4 regions of the Bradyrhizobium genosp. P genome follow, and region 4 is predicted to be linked to each of the others. Evidence: predicted binding sites of a transcription regulator. Region 4 holds the regulator's gene; each other region holds the start of a gene.

Region 1 (4,196 bases), 2.9 Mb from region 4:
CGCCCACAGCATCACGTCGCCGATGATGTCGATGGTTTCGTGATGCGCGATGAGACCTTGCGCCAGCGGGTCGACGCCCATGGCGCGGATCGCGGCATCGCTGTAGAGCGCGTAGGCGCGCCCGCCGATCTTCTCGCTGACATTGTTCTTGAGCAGCCGGTGCACGAGAATGACGTCGCGCCCGGCGAGCTCTTCTCTGCCGCCCATCTTCTGCTTCACCATCTCGCCGTGATGGACGACGAATTTGAAATCGAGATCGCCCATCGCGACGCAGGCCTGGCACTCGCAAGCCGAGGCCTGGCGAACGTTGCGCAGGCGCCGGCGGAATTTGAAATAGGCGCCCTCGATCGCGTCCTGCAGCAGCGAGCCGTCGATCTTCTCGTCGGTCGTATAGACGAACGCGGCGTCGCCCTCGAACTTGGCGAGGCGAAATGGCGGGCGCAGCCCTTTCACCATCGTGTCCATGAAATCGGCGATGATGTCCTGCGCGTGCTCGAGCTCGACCGCCGCGAGGAAGTTCGTATAGCCGGAGATGTCGGCAATAGCGAAATATGCCGCTTCAGCCTTCGGAAGCATCGAGACCTCCAACGCAATCGGTTCGCTCCGATCGTGCGGACGCGCAGTTTGTCATACCGCGCCCTCCGCAGTCGAGGGCCAAGGAAAGCGCCGGGCAGAAGTATAGAAACTGCGTCCCCTCTCCCGCTTGCGGGGGAGGGCTAGGGTGGGGGTCTCTCCGCGAGTCGTATCGTGGAGAGAGCCCCCACCCGGATTGCGTCTGGCGATGCGATCCGACCTCCTCCGCAAGCGGGAGAGGTGCAGCGAGTCTGTGGCTGAGCCAATCAACCTGGCGTTATGGTGCTCCAGGCCTCACCAGCCCAGTTCGCGGAGATAGGTAGCGCGCGCGGCAACGCCGGTGTGTGTGAAATCGGTAAAGATCCCATCCACGCCGAGACGGAAGAACTTGAGATCTTCCAGGCCCGGGTCGCCGTGATAGTCGGCAGCCAGATATTTCTTCTCGTTTCGGAATGTGAAGGGATGCACGAACAGACCAAGCTTATGCGCGTCGGCAATGACGCTGGTTGCTTCCTGCGTCGAAGCGTCCGGCGTCGATCCCTTGTAGGGCGTGCCGTCGGCGTTGCTGTCCTTCCACGGCGAAATCTTGTACGGGACGAGGTAAACCTTCCACGGACCGATGCCGTCGGCATAGGTCTTGATCTCCGCAAGGCCCGCGGGGGTCAGCATCGCATCGAAGCCGCGTCCGTCACCCGCAACGGTCCAGTCGTACGGACGGGAATTGGCGATGTTGTTGAGGAGGACCTTGCCGGCCTTGAAGTCGACACCGTTACCGTCAATGAGCTGGACCTGCCGCGTCTCCAGGCCATGGCTGCGCATATATTTCAGGCTGCCGGGCTCGAAGCTCTGAACAAAGATGGGAGCGTCCTTCGAGTTGAGGCCGTTGTCCTTGATGATCTTGATTAGCGCATCCTCGAGCGGGTGGCTGCCCGGCGCGCCGCAGCCATTGGCGATCGCCTGGGCATTATTCCAGGTCGGATTCTTGGTTTCCGGATAGACCGAGATGGTACGGCCCGTCTCCTTGCTCTTGGCCTTGGCGAGGTCGACGATCTCCTGGAAACTGATAATCGGGAATTTGCCGTTGAACACCTTCGGCCTTTCATTGGCCGCATCATAGGTGGTGCCGGAGATCCAGTTCTTCAGCTCGGCCATCGTGAAATCGGTGATCGACCAATCATTGGTATGGTCGTCGCCGTCGACGATCAGCGCTTTCAGCACCGATTTGGGATCGCTGGGATCAACGAGATCGGTGGGATATTCGGCCGGCCCGCTTGCGGCGGATTGCGGCCATTTCACCTTGACCATGACGCCCGGCGTCGTGCGCTTGCGGGCCGCCACCGCCGCATTGGTCTTCGCCACCTCGGCCACGTTGGTATTGTCGCTCAGCCAAGGGTTGTGACGTGCGACCAGAATGCAATCCTTGGTCAGGTGCAGGTCTTCTTCGAGGGAGTCGGCCCCGAGGGCCGCGGCCAGCTCATAAGATGCCTCGGTCTCTTCAGGCATCAGCCCCGGCACGCCGCGATGCCCGATGACCAAAGGCTGCTTTCCATCGAGGGTGAGGAAGGGCTTGGCGCCTGATGGCGCTGAGGTAGTTTGCGCAGACGCCATCGATACCGGGAGGAGCGCCAAAGCCGCCGCACCGAGCAGCATCGCTCCAACATGTAGTTTCCGTCGTGAACGACCGTGCTTCATGGCCTAGCCTCCATCTTTGACCTGGCATCGCTTCGTATGCCACAGGGCCGAGCCGAATAAGGCCCACGCGTTTGTCTTCTTGTCTCAGTTCTCTGACAGTCGGATGACCGCCGGGCGGCCCCGGGCAGGCAAAAATTCCTGGGGATAGGCCCCGACCTGCAAATGAGGGGGACGCGGTTCGCCGGGACGCCATCGCAAAAGCAGATGCCGGGATCGGCCTCGGCTTCATTGGGAGGCGCCGGCTCGCACGAATATGATTATATGATAATTATCATTCATTGAATGTCGTTGCGTCACCGACTACGTCGGGCGAGCGTGCCGCGCAGGGAAGAGACCCGCGGCACGCCGCCTCAGTCGGGTGAGATCAGTCACCCGGAGCGCAATGATGCCATCATCAACCGTCGGGAGAACAGTCATGCCGCTCGTCCGGATCGATCTTCGCAAGGGCAAGGATGCCGCCTTTCGGCGGGATGTCGGCAATGTCGTGTACGAGGCGATGCTGAGCGTCGGGGTGCCGAAGGACGATCGATTCCAGATCATCAGCGAGCACGACGCCGGAAACTTCCTGTTCGATCCGAACTATCTCGGGATCCACCGCAGCGACGATCTGGTGATCATCCAGATCACCTGGAACGAGGGCCGCGCGCTGGAGCAGAAGAAAGCGCTCTACAAGGCGATCGCCGGCGGCCTGTCGGCGCTTGGCGTTCGCCCGGAAGACGTCTTCATCAACCTCGTCGAGGTCAAGAAGGAGAACTGGTCGTTCGGCAATGGCCTGGCCCAATACGCGTCTTGATCCCGTCGAAGAGGCGTGGATCGCTCGTACGATCCACGCCTCCTGGCTGGACCTCGAAAGATAATTCGAGTTGAAAGCGCTTAGTTCGGCTTCACCAGCGGGCAGCCGCCTTTGTCGAGCGGACGGAACGCCTCGTCGCCGGGAACGGTGGCGATCAGCTTGTAGAGGTCCCACTCGCCCTTGGACTCTTCCGGCTTCTTGGTTTCGAACAAATACATGTCGTGGACCATACGGCCGTCGATCCGGATGTGGCCGTTCTTGGCGAAGAAGTCGTTGACCGGTGTGGCCCGCATCTGCGCCATCACCTTAGGCGCCTCATCGGTGCCGATGGCCTCGATCGCCTTCAGATAGTGCATGGTCGCCGAATAGAGGCCGGCCTGGATCATGGTCGGCATGTGGCCGACCTTGTCGTAGAAGCGCTTGGAGAAGGCGCGGGTCTCGTCGTTCATGTCCCAGTAGAATGCGTCGGTCACGATCAGGCCCTGGGTCGCCTTCAGCCCCAGCGAATGCGTGTCAGTGATCTCCATCAGCAGCGCGATCATCTTCTGGCCGCCCTGGGTGAGGCCGAATTCGGAGGCCTGCTTCAGCGCGTTGGTGGTGTCGCCGCCAGCGTCCGCCAGCGCCACGACCTTGGCCTTGGAGGCCTGCGCCTGCAGCAGGAACGACGAGAAGTCCGACGAGTTCAGCGGATGGCGGACGCTGCCCAGCACCTTGCCGCCGCTTTCCTTCACGACATTGGCGGCATCGCGCTCCAGCGCCATGCCGAAGGCGTAGTCGGCGGTGACGAAGAACCAGGTGTCCTCGCCGCGCTTGACCATCGCCTTGCCGGCGACGTTCGACAGCGCGTAGGTGTCGTAGGTCCAGTGCACCGTGTTGGGCGAGCAGGCGGGGCCGGTGAGGTCGGAAGAGCCGCCGCCGGAATTGATGTTGATCTTGTTCTTCTCGCGCGTCAGCGCCGAGATCGGCAGTGCCACCGAAGAGGTCGGGACGTCGAAGATCGCGTCGACCTTCTCATTGTCGTACCAGTTGCGCGCGATGTTGACGCCGACGTCGGGCTTGTTCTGATGGTCGGCCGAGACCACCTCGACCGGCTTGCCTTTCACCTGGCCGCCGTAATCGGCGACCGCCATCTGGACGG
Region 2 (4,196 bases), 530 kb from region 4:
GTGCCTATCTGACGCAGTTCGGCTACGCGATGTTCGTCAGCCCGCTGAAGTGGCTGTTCATCCTCGCCCCTCTGGTGATGGTGTTCGTCATCTCAGCCGGCATCAACCGCCTGGCACCCTCGACCGCCCAGATGCTGTTCTGGGTGTTCTCGGCGCTGATGGGCCTATCGATGTCGTCGATCTTCCTGGTGTACACGCACACCTCGATCGTGCGCGTGTTCTTCATCACCGCGGCGACGTTCGGTGCGCTCAGCCTTTACGGCTACACCACCAAACGTGACATGAGCGGCATGGGCTCATTCCTGTTCATGGGCCTTATCGGCATCATCATCGCAAGCCTGGTCAACCTGTTCCTGGCGAGCTCGGCGCTGCAGTTCATCGTGTCGGTGGTCGGCGTGCTGGTTTTCGCGGGCCTCACCGCCTGGGACACCCAGCGGCTGAAGAACGATTACATCTACGGCTACGCCTCGCAGGGTGGCGTGGCAGCGGAGCGCGCCGCAATCACTGGCGCACTCTCGCTCTACCTGAACTTCATCAACCTGTTCACGCTGCTGCTGCAGCTGCTCGGCCAGCGCGACTAACGCGCTCAAGCCGCTCGGATCGATCGAAGCCCCGGCCTTGAGCCGGGGCTTTTCTTTTGCACGAGGCAAAAATAGTCTCGTGCCATGTCCGACGTAGAGATCAGGCCGACCGCCGGGGCCGACCTTCCCGACATCACGGCGATCTACCGGCAGGCCGTGCGCTTCGGCACCGCGACATTCGAGCTGGTCCCGCCCGACCTCGCCGAGATGACCCGCCGCTACAGGGGCCTGATGGACGGCGGCTTTCCCTATTTCGTCGCCGTGCTCGACGGCCGCATCATGGCATGGCTGGCTATGCCTATGCCGGCCCGTACCGGCCGGCCGCTGGCTCGACACCGTGATGATGCAACGCGCGCTCGGCGTGGGCGCGACGACGATGCCGGCCGATTAGAGCGCGATCGTAGCCCCGATGAAGCTAAGCGAAATCCGGGGCAACGCTGTCCGCGCGTACAGACCCCCCGGATTACGCTTCGCTTCATCCGGGCTACATACGGGACGATGCAACGATCGCCTACACCAGCGCCAGCTTGCGGTCGATCACCAGCAGCACGCGCTCGAGTTCGTGGCCACGGCGCAGGATCAGGCCGGTCGCCGAGATCACGCTGTACATGCCCTGCTTGCGCGCGAGCCGCGGATCCTTCTCGATCCGGTAGATCGGCATCTCGGACGCGCGGCGAAACACCGAAAACACGGCGCGGTCCTTCAGGAAATCAATCGCATAGTCGCGCCACTCGCCGTCAGCGACCATGCGGCCATAGAGATTGAGAATGCGGTTGAGCTCAAGTCGATTGAACGTCACGCGGTTGGGCGAAGCCGTGGCGGCGGGGCGCGCCGCGGCGCGACTCCCGCTCGGATCACCATCCTCCGAGATCAAACTCATCGAGCGCCTCCTGTCATCTCAGTGACGATCTTATTCCGAGAACCGGTCCCACATTTCGGGATCGTCACGATAGTGACATGATCGCGCTAAGCGAGGGACGCCGCAAGGGGCCATTCGCAACGCAACCTGACCTGAATCGCGTCGGGGGCCGCGACCGATTATCCGTCGATGAGTCACGGGAACGTTAGCGGAATCATATTACTGCCCAACTTCCGCCCATCGCCCGCCCCGCTGGCTTGCGAGAAGATAATCCTGCGTTGACCCGGTCCTTTCGGTTCCGGATTCCTCAGCCCCCAGCCCCCCGGGGCCGTCGGGATCGGGTCTGTTCGCAGGGGAGTTAATCCCAACACTGGGCCAACGAAAGTTGGTCCTTTTTGTTTTTGGGGCACCCCGTGCGCCCGGGCGCGATCGAGCCGCATGCGCGCGAAGCCCGGCGAGGGCTCTACTTCAATTTGTTTCTGGATACATGCCGGCCGCCGGCGTCTCACGACGGCGCGCCGCGGTCGACTTAGCTGCTAATGCAGTGAGGTGAATGCCGCGCCGAGCATCGGGCCCGGCTTGTCGCGATTGCCATCCTGGACATAGACCGCGGCGGCATCGACGCCGTCGCGCGTAATGTTCTCCAGCGGCACGGTCCAGTTGCCCGACGAACCGTTCCAGTCACCGACCTTCAGCAGATTGCGGACCACATTGTGGTAGGTGATTTCGCGGCCCCGATTTTCGCCACGCGCAATCGAGATCGGTACCGCCTTCGAGATCGAGCAGATCCAGACTTCGCCACGCGCCGCCGTAGGCGACTTGGCCGCCGCCACCGAAACGTTGATCTGTTTTCCGGTCAGCGTCATCGTCACCGGCACCGACATCACGCCGGCGCTCTTCTCGGTGTCCTTGATCGCGCTCTCAATGCTCGCGAGATCGCTGCCGATCACGTGCACGGAGCCGTTGATCACGGCCTGCGGCGTGTAGACGTCGCGATCGCCGCGCATGTGCGAATAGGCTTTCTGGCGCGCGCTGAAGCGTGAATCGGCCAGCGTATCCTTCCAGCCGAGATAGTCCCAATAGTCGATCGGCATGCTCAGCGCGATGACGTTGGGATCCTTCGCGAGGTCACCGATGACCTTGTCCGCGGGCGGACAGGATGAGCAGCCTTGCGAGGTGAAGAGTTCGACGACTGCACGCGGATCGGCGTGAGCGGGGCGGATGATCGCGACGATCGCGCAGATACCAAGGGCGCTGGACCATCGAGAGATACAGTTATAGGCCATCATCGCTGTCATACTGCGAGCCAGTCGTGATGATTTCCATCCGTATTTGTACGGAGCATGAAGTTGTCCCTGAACAGCGTGCCCCAAAACGCGAGAAAGCGGCCTTTTCATAGGCCGCCTTCATTTTAGCCGCTACTCACTAAGCAGTGAGGCACCGATCACAAATCCGCGTTGGAGCATGATCCGGAAAAGTGTGAAGCGGTTTTCCCTCGCGACAAACGCAAGCGTTTGCGCGGAGATCATGCTCAAACAAAGGCCTAGGCAGCGAGTTTGCGCAGCACATAGTGCAGGATGCCGCCGTTGCGATAGTAATCGAGCTCGTCCAGCGTATCGATGCGGCAGAGGAGCGGGACGTCCCTCTTGGCGCCGTCATTGGAGACGATCTCGGCCGTCAGCGTCTGGCGCGGCTTCAAATCACCCTGGAGCCCGCGAATCGTGACCTTCTCGTCGCCCTTCAGACCGAGCGACGACCACGACGTGCCTTCCTGGAAGGTGAGCGGAAGCACACCCATGCCGACCAGGTTGGAGCGGTGGATGCGCTCGAAGCTCTGGCAGATCACGGCGCGCACGCCGAGCAGACGCGTACCCTTCGCGGCCCAGTCGCGCGACGAACCGTTGCCGTACTCAGCGCCGGCGAACACCACCAGCGGCACGCCTTCGGCCTGATACTTCATGGCCGCGTCGTAGATCGGCATCTGCTCGCCGTCGGGCCAGTGCTTGGTCAGGCCGCCTTCCGGGATATTGCCGTCGGCACCCTTCAGCATGAAGTTCTTGATGCGGATGTTGGCGAAGGTGCCGCGCATCATCACTTCGTGGTTGCCGCGCCGGGTGCCGTACTGGTTGAAGTCGGCCGGGCGCACCTGGTGCTCGCTGAGGAACTTGCCGGCGGGCGAGGTCAGCTTGATCGAACCGGCCGGCGAGATGTGGTCGGTAGTGATCTTGTCGCCGAACATCGCAAGGATCCGCGCGTCGACCACGTCCTTGATCGGCTCGGGCTCCTTCTTCATGCCTTCGAAGTAGGGCGGGTTCTGCACATAGGTCGAGCTCATGTTCCAGCGATAGGTCTCGCTTTCGGTGGTCTTGATCTTGCGCCAGTTGGTGTCGCCCTTGAACACGTCGGCGTACTTCTTCTTGAAGATCGTCGCGGTGACGAACCTCTTCATGAAGGCATTGATCTCCTTGGTCGTCGGCCAGATGTCCTTCAGGAACACCGGCTTGCCATCCTTGCCGATGCCGATCGGCTCGACCGCGAGATCCTTCGTAACCGTGCCGGCGAGCGCGTGCGCCACCACGAGCGGCGGTGAGGCGAGATAGTTCGCCTGCACGTCGGGGCTCACGCGGCCTTCGAAGTTGCGGTTACCCGACAGTACAGCCGCGGCGACGATGCCGTTTTCGTTGATCGACTTCGAGATATCTTCCGGGAGCGGGCCGGAATTACCGATACAGGTGGTGCAGCCGAAGCCCACCAGA
Region 3 (4,196 bases), 850 kb from region 4:
CGAGGATGATCAGGAGTGCCGCCTGGTCGCCGTTGAGCAGCGGATTCCAGTCGACGCCCATCGCGCGCAGGTAGCGCGAGAGAACGCCGAGCGACGGATGCAGCATGAAGATCCAGAGCACGCCGACGACCGGCGGCGCCACCGCATAGGGCCAGATCAGCAGCGTGCGGTAGAGCGTGCCGCCACGCAGCGGCTTGTCCGCCATGACGGCGAGCAGCAGCGCGAAGGACAGCGAGGATACCGCGATGGCGAACGAGAACGCGAAGGTCCTGACGATCGCCTCGAAATATGCGGGGTCCTTGAGCAGTTCGACGTAGTTCTCGAACCATACGAAGGTCGTCGAAAGACCGAAGGCGTCCTGTAGCAGAAACGACTGGATCACAGCCTGCGCGGCCGGCCAGTAGAAGAAAATCAGGACAATGGCGAGCTGCGGGGCAACCAGCGCGTAGGGCAACAGCTTTGACTGAAAAACCGACTGCTTTTCCATGAGGTCCTGAAAATGGCAGGCCGCATCATGCGGCCTGCCGGTCCAGACCATGATGCAAAATCGCATCATGATCCATTCTCGTTATTTGAGCATGATCTTTATTTGAGAAGGATCTTTCCGGAAAGCCGCTGGACAACTTTCCGGATCATGCTCGGGGCGTCGTCTTAGTGGACGGCGGTCTTTTCAAACTGCCGCAACATCACGTTGCCGCGCTCGACGGCGGCGTCCAGCGCCTGCTTGGCGGTCTTCTTGCCGGCCAGCGCCTGCTCGATCTCTTCCGACCACATGTCGCGCAGCTGCACCATGTTGCCGAGGCGCAGACCGCGGGAATTCTCGGTCGGCGGCTTGTTGGTCAGCTCGAGCAGCGGGGTCTCGAGATAGGGCTGGTCCTTGTAGAAGCCCTCTTCCTTGGCCTTGGCATAGGCGGCCTTGGTGATCGGCAGATAGCCGGACGCCTTGTGGATCCAGACCTGCCGATCGGTGTCCGACAGGAAGGTCAGGAATTTGGCCACGCCCTTGTATTCCTCGGCCGACTTGCCGCCCATCACCCAGAGCGAAGCGCCGCCGATGATCGAGTTCTGCGGCGCGCCCTTGACGTCGGGATAATAGGGCATCGGGGCCGCGGTGAAGTTGAACTTGGCCTGCGCCTTGACGTTGCCGAAGAAGGCCGACGAGGTCAGGTAGATCGGGCACTCACCCGAGGTGAAGCGGCCTTCGCCGGTGTTGGTACGGCCGGCATAGTCGTAGGTCTTATCCTTCTGCAACTCGACCAGGTTCTCGAGATGCTTGACCTGCAGCGGGCCGTTGAATTCCAGCACCGTGTCGAAGCCGTCAAGACCGTTGGCCTTGCTGGCCAGCGGCACGTTGTGCCAGGCCGAGAGCTGCTCGAGATTGACCCAGGTGACCCACGATCCGGAGAAGCCGCAGGTGGTGTAGCCGGCCGCCTTCAGCTTCTTCGCGTCGTCGAACACTTCGGGCCAGGTCTTCGGAATCTCCGCGATATTGGCCTTCTTCAACGCGTCGAGATTGACCCACATCACGGTCGACGACGAGTTGAAGGGGAACGACAGCATCTCGCCCTTCGAGGTCGAATAGTAGCCGGTGATCGCGGGCAGATAATCATTGGGATCGAACTTCTCGCCGGCGTCGGCCATCAGCTTGTAGACCGGTTTGACGGCGCCGGTGGCGGCCATCATGGTCGCGGTGCCGACCTCGAACACCTGCATGATGTGCGGGGCGTTGCCGGCGCGGAACGCGGCGATGCCGGCGTTCATCGTGTCGGCATAGCCGCCCTTGTAGGTCGGGATGACCTTGTAGTCGCTCTGCGAGGCATTGAAGTCGTTGGCGAGCTTGACGATGACGTCGTTATTGGCGCCGGTCATCGCGTGCCACCACTGGATCTCCGTCGCCGCAAGCGCGGGCGAGGCGCCGAATGCCAGTGTGACCGCGACTGCTGCCGCAGCGCCGAATTGCCGAAAACCCATTAAAAATTCCTCCCCTTGGGACCGCCATCGATAAGCCGTTGCGCCTAGCAGCGCCGGATGACGGGTGAATGACCGTATAAGCCAGCCGATCGTAGGGGGGAAGCAACGCTGGTGGGAAGCGGTAAAAAAAGGCGAAGCTTGTGAGCGGCGCGCGTGCGGCGCAACCTCAGGGGTGACGCTGCGCCGCATCGGAGGCGCGATCAGCGCTTGCGCGTCGGGCAGACCACGCCCTTGTCGACCAGGGCGTTGATCTCGTCCTTCGAGTAGCCGAACTCGCCAAGCACTTCCGCGGAGTGCTGGCTGAATTTCGGCGGGGTACGGCGCAGGCTCGGCTTGGTGCGCTCGAGCCGGATCGGCGAGGCCACGCCCTTGTACCAATCCTTTTCGATGACGTCGCCGCGATGGATCGTGTGCGGGTTGGTCAGCGCCTGGTCGATCTTCTGCACCGGTCCTGCGGGCAGACCTGCGGCGAGCAGCCGATTGCACAGCGGCTCGGCCTCGTGCTCGCTGAAGACGGCGCCGAGCTCGACGCGCAGCGCATCGCGGTTGGCGATGCGATCCTTGTTGCGGGCAAAGCGCGGATCGGTGCCGAGTTCGGGCTTGCCGATCTCCTTGGCGAGCTTGCGGAAGGTGCCGTCATTGCCGACGCCGATGAAGATGTTGTCGGTCCTGGTCGGGAAGATCGCGTAAGGCACGAGGTTGGGATGCTCGTTGCCGGTGAGCGATGGCGGCTTGCCATGCATGAAATAGTTCGCGGTGTGCGGATGCATGATGGCCAAACCTGTCTCGTACAGCGTGGTCTCGAGGAATTGGCCGAGCCCCGAGCGCTGCCGCTCCGACAGCGCCATCAGGATGCCGATCGCCGCATAGAGCCCCGTGGTGATGTCGACCAGCGGCACGCCGATCCGCATCGGCCCGCTCTCGGGCGAGCCGGTCGCCGCGATCATGCCGGTCATCGCCTGGATGATCGCGTCATAGCCGGGATTGCCGCCGCGCGGGCCGTCGGCGCCGAAGCCGGAGATGCGGCAATGCACGAGGCGCGGAAATTTTCCGCGCAGCACGTCGTTGCCGATGCCCCATTTGTCGAGCGTGCCCGGTTTGAAATTCTCGATCAGCACGTCGGCGGTTTCGAGCATTTTCATCAGCACCGCGCGGCCGCCCTCGGAGCCGAGGTCAAGGCCGATCGAGCGCTTGTTGCGGTTGATGCCGACGAAATAGGCCGCGTCCTCCTTGTGGAAGGGAGGGCCCCAGTCGCGCACTTCATCGCCGGCGGGCGGTTCGACCTTGATCACGTCGGCGCCGTGGTCGGCGAGGATCTGGGTGCAGTAGGGGCCGCCGAGCACGCGCGTCAGATCGATCACGCGCAGTCCGGTCATCGCGCCCGTAGCCGCTGGGGTATTCATGAAAGCAACCTTCGCTCAGATGGGATCGTCAGGGGTCCCAGAGCTAACGGGGTTCGCAAGCGCCAGCAATGGCCTGGAGCCGTTTCCGTTCCGATGAAATCGGAACGGGGCTCCAGATTCTTATTTTGACGCGTTTTCATTACGCGAACCGGCATCCACTTCGCTCGAAAACGCTCTGGCGCGCACGGGCACATGCCGCCGGAACGCAAACGGCCCGCCGTGTGGGGCGGGCCATTCCGTCTCGCGGATTTTGGGTCGGCCAGGACTTAGTCAGCTTGGATTTAGACGACGGTGAGCTTCACGTCGACATTGCCGCGGGTGGCGTTGGAGTAGGGGCACACCTGGTGGGCCTTCTCGACCAGGGCCTCGGCCTCGGCATGGGGAAGGCCGGGCAGCGAGACGGCGAGCTCAACGGCGAGGCCGAAACCGCCCGCCGCGCGCGGGCCGATGCCGACCGTCGAGGTCACCGAGGCGTCGGCGGGGACCTTCGGGCCGCCCTGCGAGGCGACGAACTTCATGGCGCCGATGAAGCAGGCGGCGTAGCCGGCGGCGAACAATTGCTCGGGGTTGTTGCCGCCGCCGCCGCCGCCGCCGAGTTCCTTCGGGGTGGTGAGCTTGACGTCGAGCGCGCCGTCGAGGGTCGCGGCATGGCCGTCACGGCCGCCGGTTGCCTTGGCGCTAGTCTTGTAGAGCACGTTCACAGACATGGTGGTCTCCCTTGGCTCGGTTTCGATGGTATATGTATTGCACGCAACTATATTGTGTGCAATACAAAATGGGAGGCCTCGCATTTAATTGTCCGCAATTGAATCCCGGCCTCCG
Region 4 (4,196 bases):
TTGAGGCCGACGATTGCCGCGCGCCTTGACGCCAGCGCAGCAACAGCCGGCTTCGGAAAACAAAACGTGCCGCCTTTTCGGGCGGCACGTGGAGGCATTCTATGCTGCAGGCAGTAACTGTCAATCGTCACGAAGCGGCCTGCCGGCAATGCGAAACGAACGCAATCCGGGGCATTCCGGTGCGGTGGAAAAGACTCATTGCAATGCATAAGTGTGGGAACATGTGGACGCGCTACCGCGGACTCTTGCGCCGGAGTCACGCCATATTGTAGCGTTTGGGCTGTCGGGTACGACATCTCGTGCGGCAGTACTGGACCCCTTAAGTAGACTTGGTTCTGCGTAGACGTTCGGGCGCATAGGCGCGCTCGGCGAGGGCTAAGGGATTCTGACCGCAGGAGTTTTTCGAGCTTTGGCTCGCAGCACCGCTCCAAGGACTGGCCGGTGCTAGGCGAAGGGAAAAATGCGATGACTGTATTGACCTGGTCCGACGATCGCGTCGAGCAGCTGAAGAAGCTCTGGGAATCCGGCCTGTCGGCCAGCCAGATCGCGGCGGAACTTGGCAATGTGACGCGGAACGCCGTGATCGGCAAAGTGCACCGGCTCGGCCTGTCGGGCCGCGCCAAGGCCCCCTCCACCGCCGCGCCGCGACAGCGCAAGGCACGCCCCGCGCAGCATATGATGCGGGTGGCGCGGCCAGTGTCGCGCGGCAATACTGCGCTGGCCCACGCCTTCGAGGTCGAGATGGAGCCGGATCCGATCGCCTACGACAACGTCGTTCCGATGAGCCAGCGGCTGTCGCTGCTCGAGCTGAACGAGGCGACCTGTCACTGGCCGGTCGGCGATCCCTCAAGCCCGGATTTCTTCTTCTGCGGCGGCAAGGCGCTCGGCGGCCTGCCCTATTGCGCGCATCATTCGCGCATCGCCTACCAGCCCGCCAACGATCGCCGGCGGCCGGCAGCAAAGCCGACGCGGTAAGGCAGAATTCGAAGTGCTGCGATTTTCGTCAGCGCCATCTCGCGGGGTCTCACGTTCGACGATGTGAGGTGAGCACGCGGGTCAGGCTCCCTCGCCCCCTTGCGGGGCAGGGTTGGGGAGAGGGGTAGGCCCCGAACTCCAATGCAAGACATGTAGCGAAGCTTGATCAATCGAACCGGCGAGACACTCGCTGTCACGGTTCGCGATCAATCGGCAGCGGAGCAAGCGGCACCCCTCTCCCTAACCCTCCCCCGCAAGGGGGGAGGGAACCCTGCCGCCGGTGGCTGCCTCACTAGGCCCAGACGACGGTGTGTTGCTGTTCGCGCAGCCTTACGGCTGCGGCTCGGCCTTTGCAAAACGATCGTCGAGTGCGTAGCCGGCACCGCGCACGGTGCGGATCGGATCCTGCTCGCGGCCGGGATTGAGCAGCTTGCGCAGGCGGCCGATATGCACGTCGACGGTGCGTTCGTCGATATAGATGTCGCGGCCCCAGACGCTGTCGAGCAATTGCTCGCGGCTGAACACGCGGCCGGGATGCTCGAGGAAGAACTCGAGCAGCCGATACTCGGTCGGGCCGAGATCGATCGGACGGCCCGAGCGCGCCACGCGGCGCTTCTCGCGGTCGAGCTCGATGTCACCATAGGTCAGCACGGTCGCAAGCCGCTCCGGGCTCGCCCGGCGCAACAGGCCTTTCACCCGCGCCAGCAGTTCCGGCACCGAGAACGGCTTGACGATGTAGTCGTCGGCGCCGGTGGCGAGGCCGCGCACCCGTTCACTTTCTTCTCCGCGCGCGGTCAGCATGATGATAGGGAGCTGCTTGGTCTCGGGACGCGCGCGCAGGCGGCGGCACAGCTCGATGCCGGAGAGGCCCGGCAGCATCCAGTCAAGCACCACAAGATCGGGAATGCGCTCCTTCAGCCGGGTATCGGCGTCATCGCCGCGTCCGACCGTCTCGACATCGTAGCCTTCCGCGTCGAGGTTGTAGCGCAACAACGTCGTCAGCGCTTCTTCGTCTTCGACCACCAGAATGCGTGCGCTCATCGGTTTGTGTTCTCTCTGTCCTGATCCGTTGTCCTGACGCGAACCGAAACGATCATCTCCTTGATGAGCACGTTCTTGCCGGAAAGCCGGTGCCCACTTCGCCAGATGGTGATTAGGTGCCCGGAACCGTGGTAGCGAAATTGGTCATGTCACCCTTTGGACGCTTGTCCATGATCTGCTGGCCCTCGATCATGTAGAACACGGTTTCGGCGATATTCGTGGCGTGGTCGCCGATCCGCTCGATGTTCTTGGCGCAGAACATCAGATGGATGCAGAACGAGATGTTGCGCGGATCTTCCATCATGTAGGTGAGCAGTTCGCGGAACAGCGAGGTGCAGATCGCGTCGACCTCCTCGTCGCCCTTCCAGACGTTCATCGCCGCCGGCAGATCGTGGGCGGCATAGGCGTCGAGCACCGACTTGACCTGCGACAGCACGAGGTCGGTCATGTGCTCGAGGCCGCGGATCAGCTTGAGCGGCTGGAAATCGCTCTCCAGCGCCGCGACGCGCTTGCCCATGTTCTTGGCGAGGTCGCCGATCCGCTCGAGGTCGGTGGCCACCCGCATCGCGCCGACGATCTCGCGCAGATCGATCGCCATCGGCTGGCGGCGTGCGATGGTCAGAACCGCGCGCTCCTCGATGACGCGCTGCAAGCTGTCGATCTCGATGTCGGCAGCGACGACGCGCTTGCCGAGCGCTACGTCGCGGCGGATCAGCGCATCGACCGACTCGGTGATCATGCGCTCGACCAAGCCACCCATCTCGGCGACCAGGCGTGTCAGTTCCTGCAGGTCGCTGTCGAATGCCTTGGCGGTATGTTCAGAAGCCATCGTCTATCTCCTCAGCCGAACCGGCCGGTGATGTAGTCCTGCGTGCGTCGATCGCTGGGCGAGGTGAAAATCTTGTTGGTGTCGTCGAACTCGATCAGTTCGCCGAGATACATGAAGGCGGTCTTGTCGGAGACGCGGGCCGCCTGCTGCATGTTGTGGGTGACGATCGCGATGGTGTAGTCCTCGGACAGCTCCTGGATCAGCTCCTCGACCTTGGCGGTCGAAATCGGATCGAGCGCCGAGCACGGCTCGTCGAACAGGATCACCTCGGGCCGCACCGCAACCGTCCGCGCGATGCACAGCCGCTGCTGCTGGCCGCCGGAGAGCGAGAGCCCCGACGCGTTCAGCTTGTCCTTGACCTCGTTCCACAGCGCGCCACCGCGCAGCGCCTTCTCGACGCGGTCGTCCATTTCGGACTTCGAGATCTTCTCGTAGAGGCGGATGCCGAAGGCGATGTTCTCGTAGATCGTCATCGGGAACGGCGTCGGCTTCTGGAACACCATGCCGACCCGCGCGCGCAACAGATTGAGGTCGAGCTTGGGATCGAGGATGTTGGTCTGGTCCAGCATCAGCTGGCCGACGGCGCGCTGGCCCGGATAGAGATCATACATCCGGTTGAAGATGCGCAGCAAAGTCGACTTGCCGCAGCCGGACGGGCCGATGAACGCGGTGACGCGGTTGGTGCCGAGCGTCAGGTTGATGTTCTTCAGCGCATGGTGCTCGCCGTAATAGAAGTTGAGGTTGCGTACCGTAACCTTCGGGGGCGCATCCGGCAGCGGCGCATGCGGAGCAACGTGGCTCGGGGTAGTCGTCGAAACGGAGAGCTCGGTCATTTTGCGGCCCTTTCGGCACCAAGGATGCGCGCGCCGATGTTGAGGGCGAGCACGGTGAAGGTGATGAGCAAAGCGCCGCTCCAGGCCAACTCTTTCCAGTAGGCATAGGGGCTCTGCACGAAGTTGTTGATGGTCACCGGCAGGTTGGCCATCGTCTTGGTCAGATCCAGGCTGAAGAACTGGTTCGACAGCGCGGTGAACAACAGCGGCGCGGTCTCGCCGGCGACGCGGGCGGTCGCCAGCAGCACGCCGGTGATCAAACCCGACCGGGCGGCGCGATAAGCGATCCGCTTGATCACCAGCGAGCGTGGCAGGCCAAGCGCGGAGGCCGCTTCGCGCAGCGGATTGGGCACCAGCAGCAGCATGTCCTCGGTGGTGCGCAGCACGACCGGGATCACGATGACCGCGAGCGCCAGACAGCCCGCGATCGCCGAGAAGCCGCGCATCGGCACCACGACGGCACCATAGATGAACAGGCCGATGATGATCGAGGGCGCGCTGAGCAGGATGTCGTTGAT

Evidence for each region. Region 4 encodes PhoB, which activates phosphate uptake and scavenging genes when phosphate is short. Its sites were predicted from a motif close to TGTCATNNANCTGTCAT; they were not measured.
Region 1: ACP2YO_RS38340 (glycerophosphodiester phosphodiesterase family protein) is a predicted target of PhoB. The motif match lies at 2,358-2,374, and genes of this name have one in related genera.
Region 2: ACP2YO_RS02275 (DUF2794 domain-containing protein) is a predicted target of PhoB. The motif match lies at 1,473-1,489, and genes of this name have one in related genera.
Region 3: ugpB (sn-glycerol-3-phosphate ABC transporter substrate-binding protein UgpB) is a predicted target of PhoB. The motif match lies at 2,029-2,045, and genes of this name have one in related genera.

Annotation. Positions count from the first base shown of each region.
Region 1 is NZ_CP188195.1:7,980,312-7,984,507, reverse strand. It holds gene ACP2YO_RS38345 (DUF2652 domain-containing protein) at 1-576, opposite strand, end outside; gene ACP2YO_RS38340 (glycerophosphodiester phosphodiesterase family protein) at 868-2,265, opposite strand; gene ACP2YO_RS38335 (tautomerase family protein) at 2,681-3,058, shown strand; gene ACP2YO_RS38330 (ABC transporter substrate-binding protein) at 3,139-4,196, opposite strand, start outside.
Region 2 is NZ_CP188195.1:439,067-443,262, reverse strand. It holds gene ACP2YO_RS02285 (Bax inhibitor-1/YccA family protein) at 1-581, shown strand, start outside; partial or broken gene ACP2YO_RS02280 (N-acetyltransferase family protein) at 666-901, shown strand; gene ACP2YO_RS02275 (DUF2794 domain-containing protein) at 1,093-1,461, opposite strand; gene ACP2YO_RS02270 (DUF1223 domain-containing protein) at 1,977-2,738, opposite strand; gene acnA (aconitate hydratase AcnA) at 2,984-4,196, opposite strand, start outside.
Region 3 is NZ_CP188195.1:119,336-123,531, reverse strand. It holds gene ugpA (sn-glycerol-3-phosphate ABC transporter permease UgpA) at 1-487, opposite strand, end outside; gene ugpB (sn-glycerol-3-phosphate ABC transporter substrate-binding protein UgpB) at 652-1,971, opposite strand; gene ACP2YO_RS00575 (CaiB/BaiF CoA transferase family protein) at 2,172-3,374, opposite strand; gene ACP2YO_RS00570 (organic hydroperoxide resistance protein) at 3,656-4,081, opposite strand.
Region 4 is NZ_CP188195.1:965,168-969,363, reverse strand. It holds gene ACP2YO_RS04715 (GcrA family cell cycle regulator) at 466-975, shown strand; gene phoB (phosphate regulon transcriptional regulator PhoB) at 1,306-2,016, opposite strand; gene phoU (phosphate signaling complex protein PhoU) at 2,129-2,845, opposite strand; gene pstB (phosphate ABC transporter ATP-binding protein PstB) at 2,857-3,678, opposite strand; gene pstA (phosphate ABC transporter permease PstA) at 3,675-4,196, opposite strand, start outside.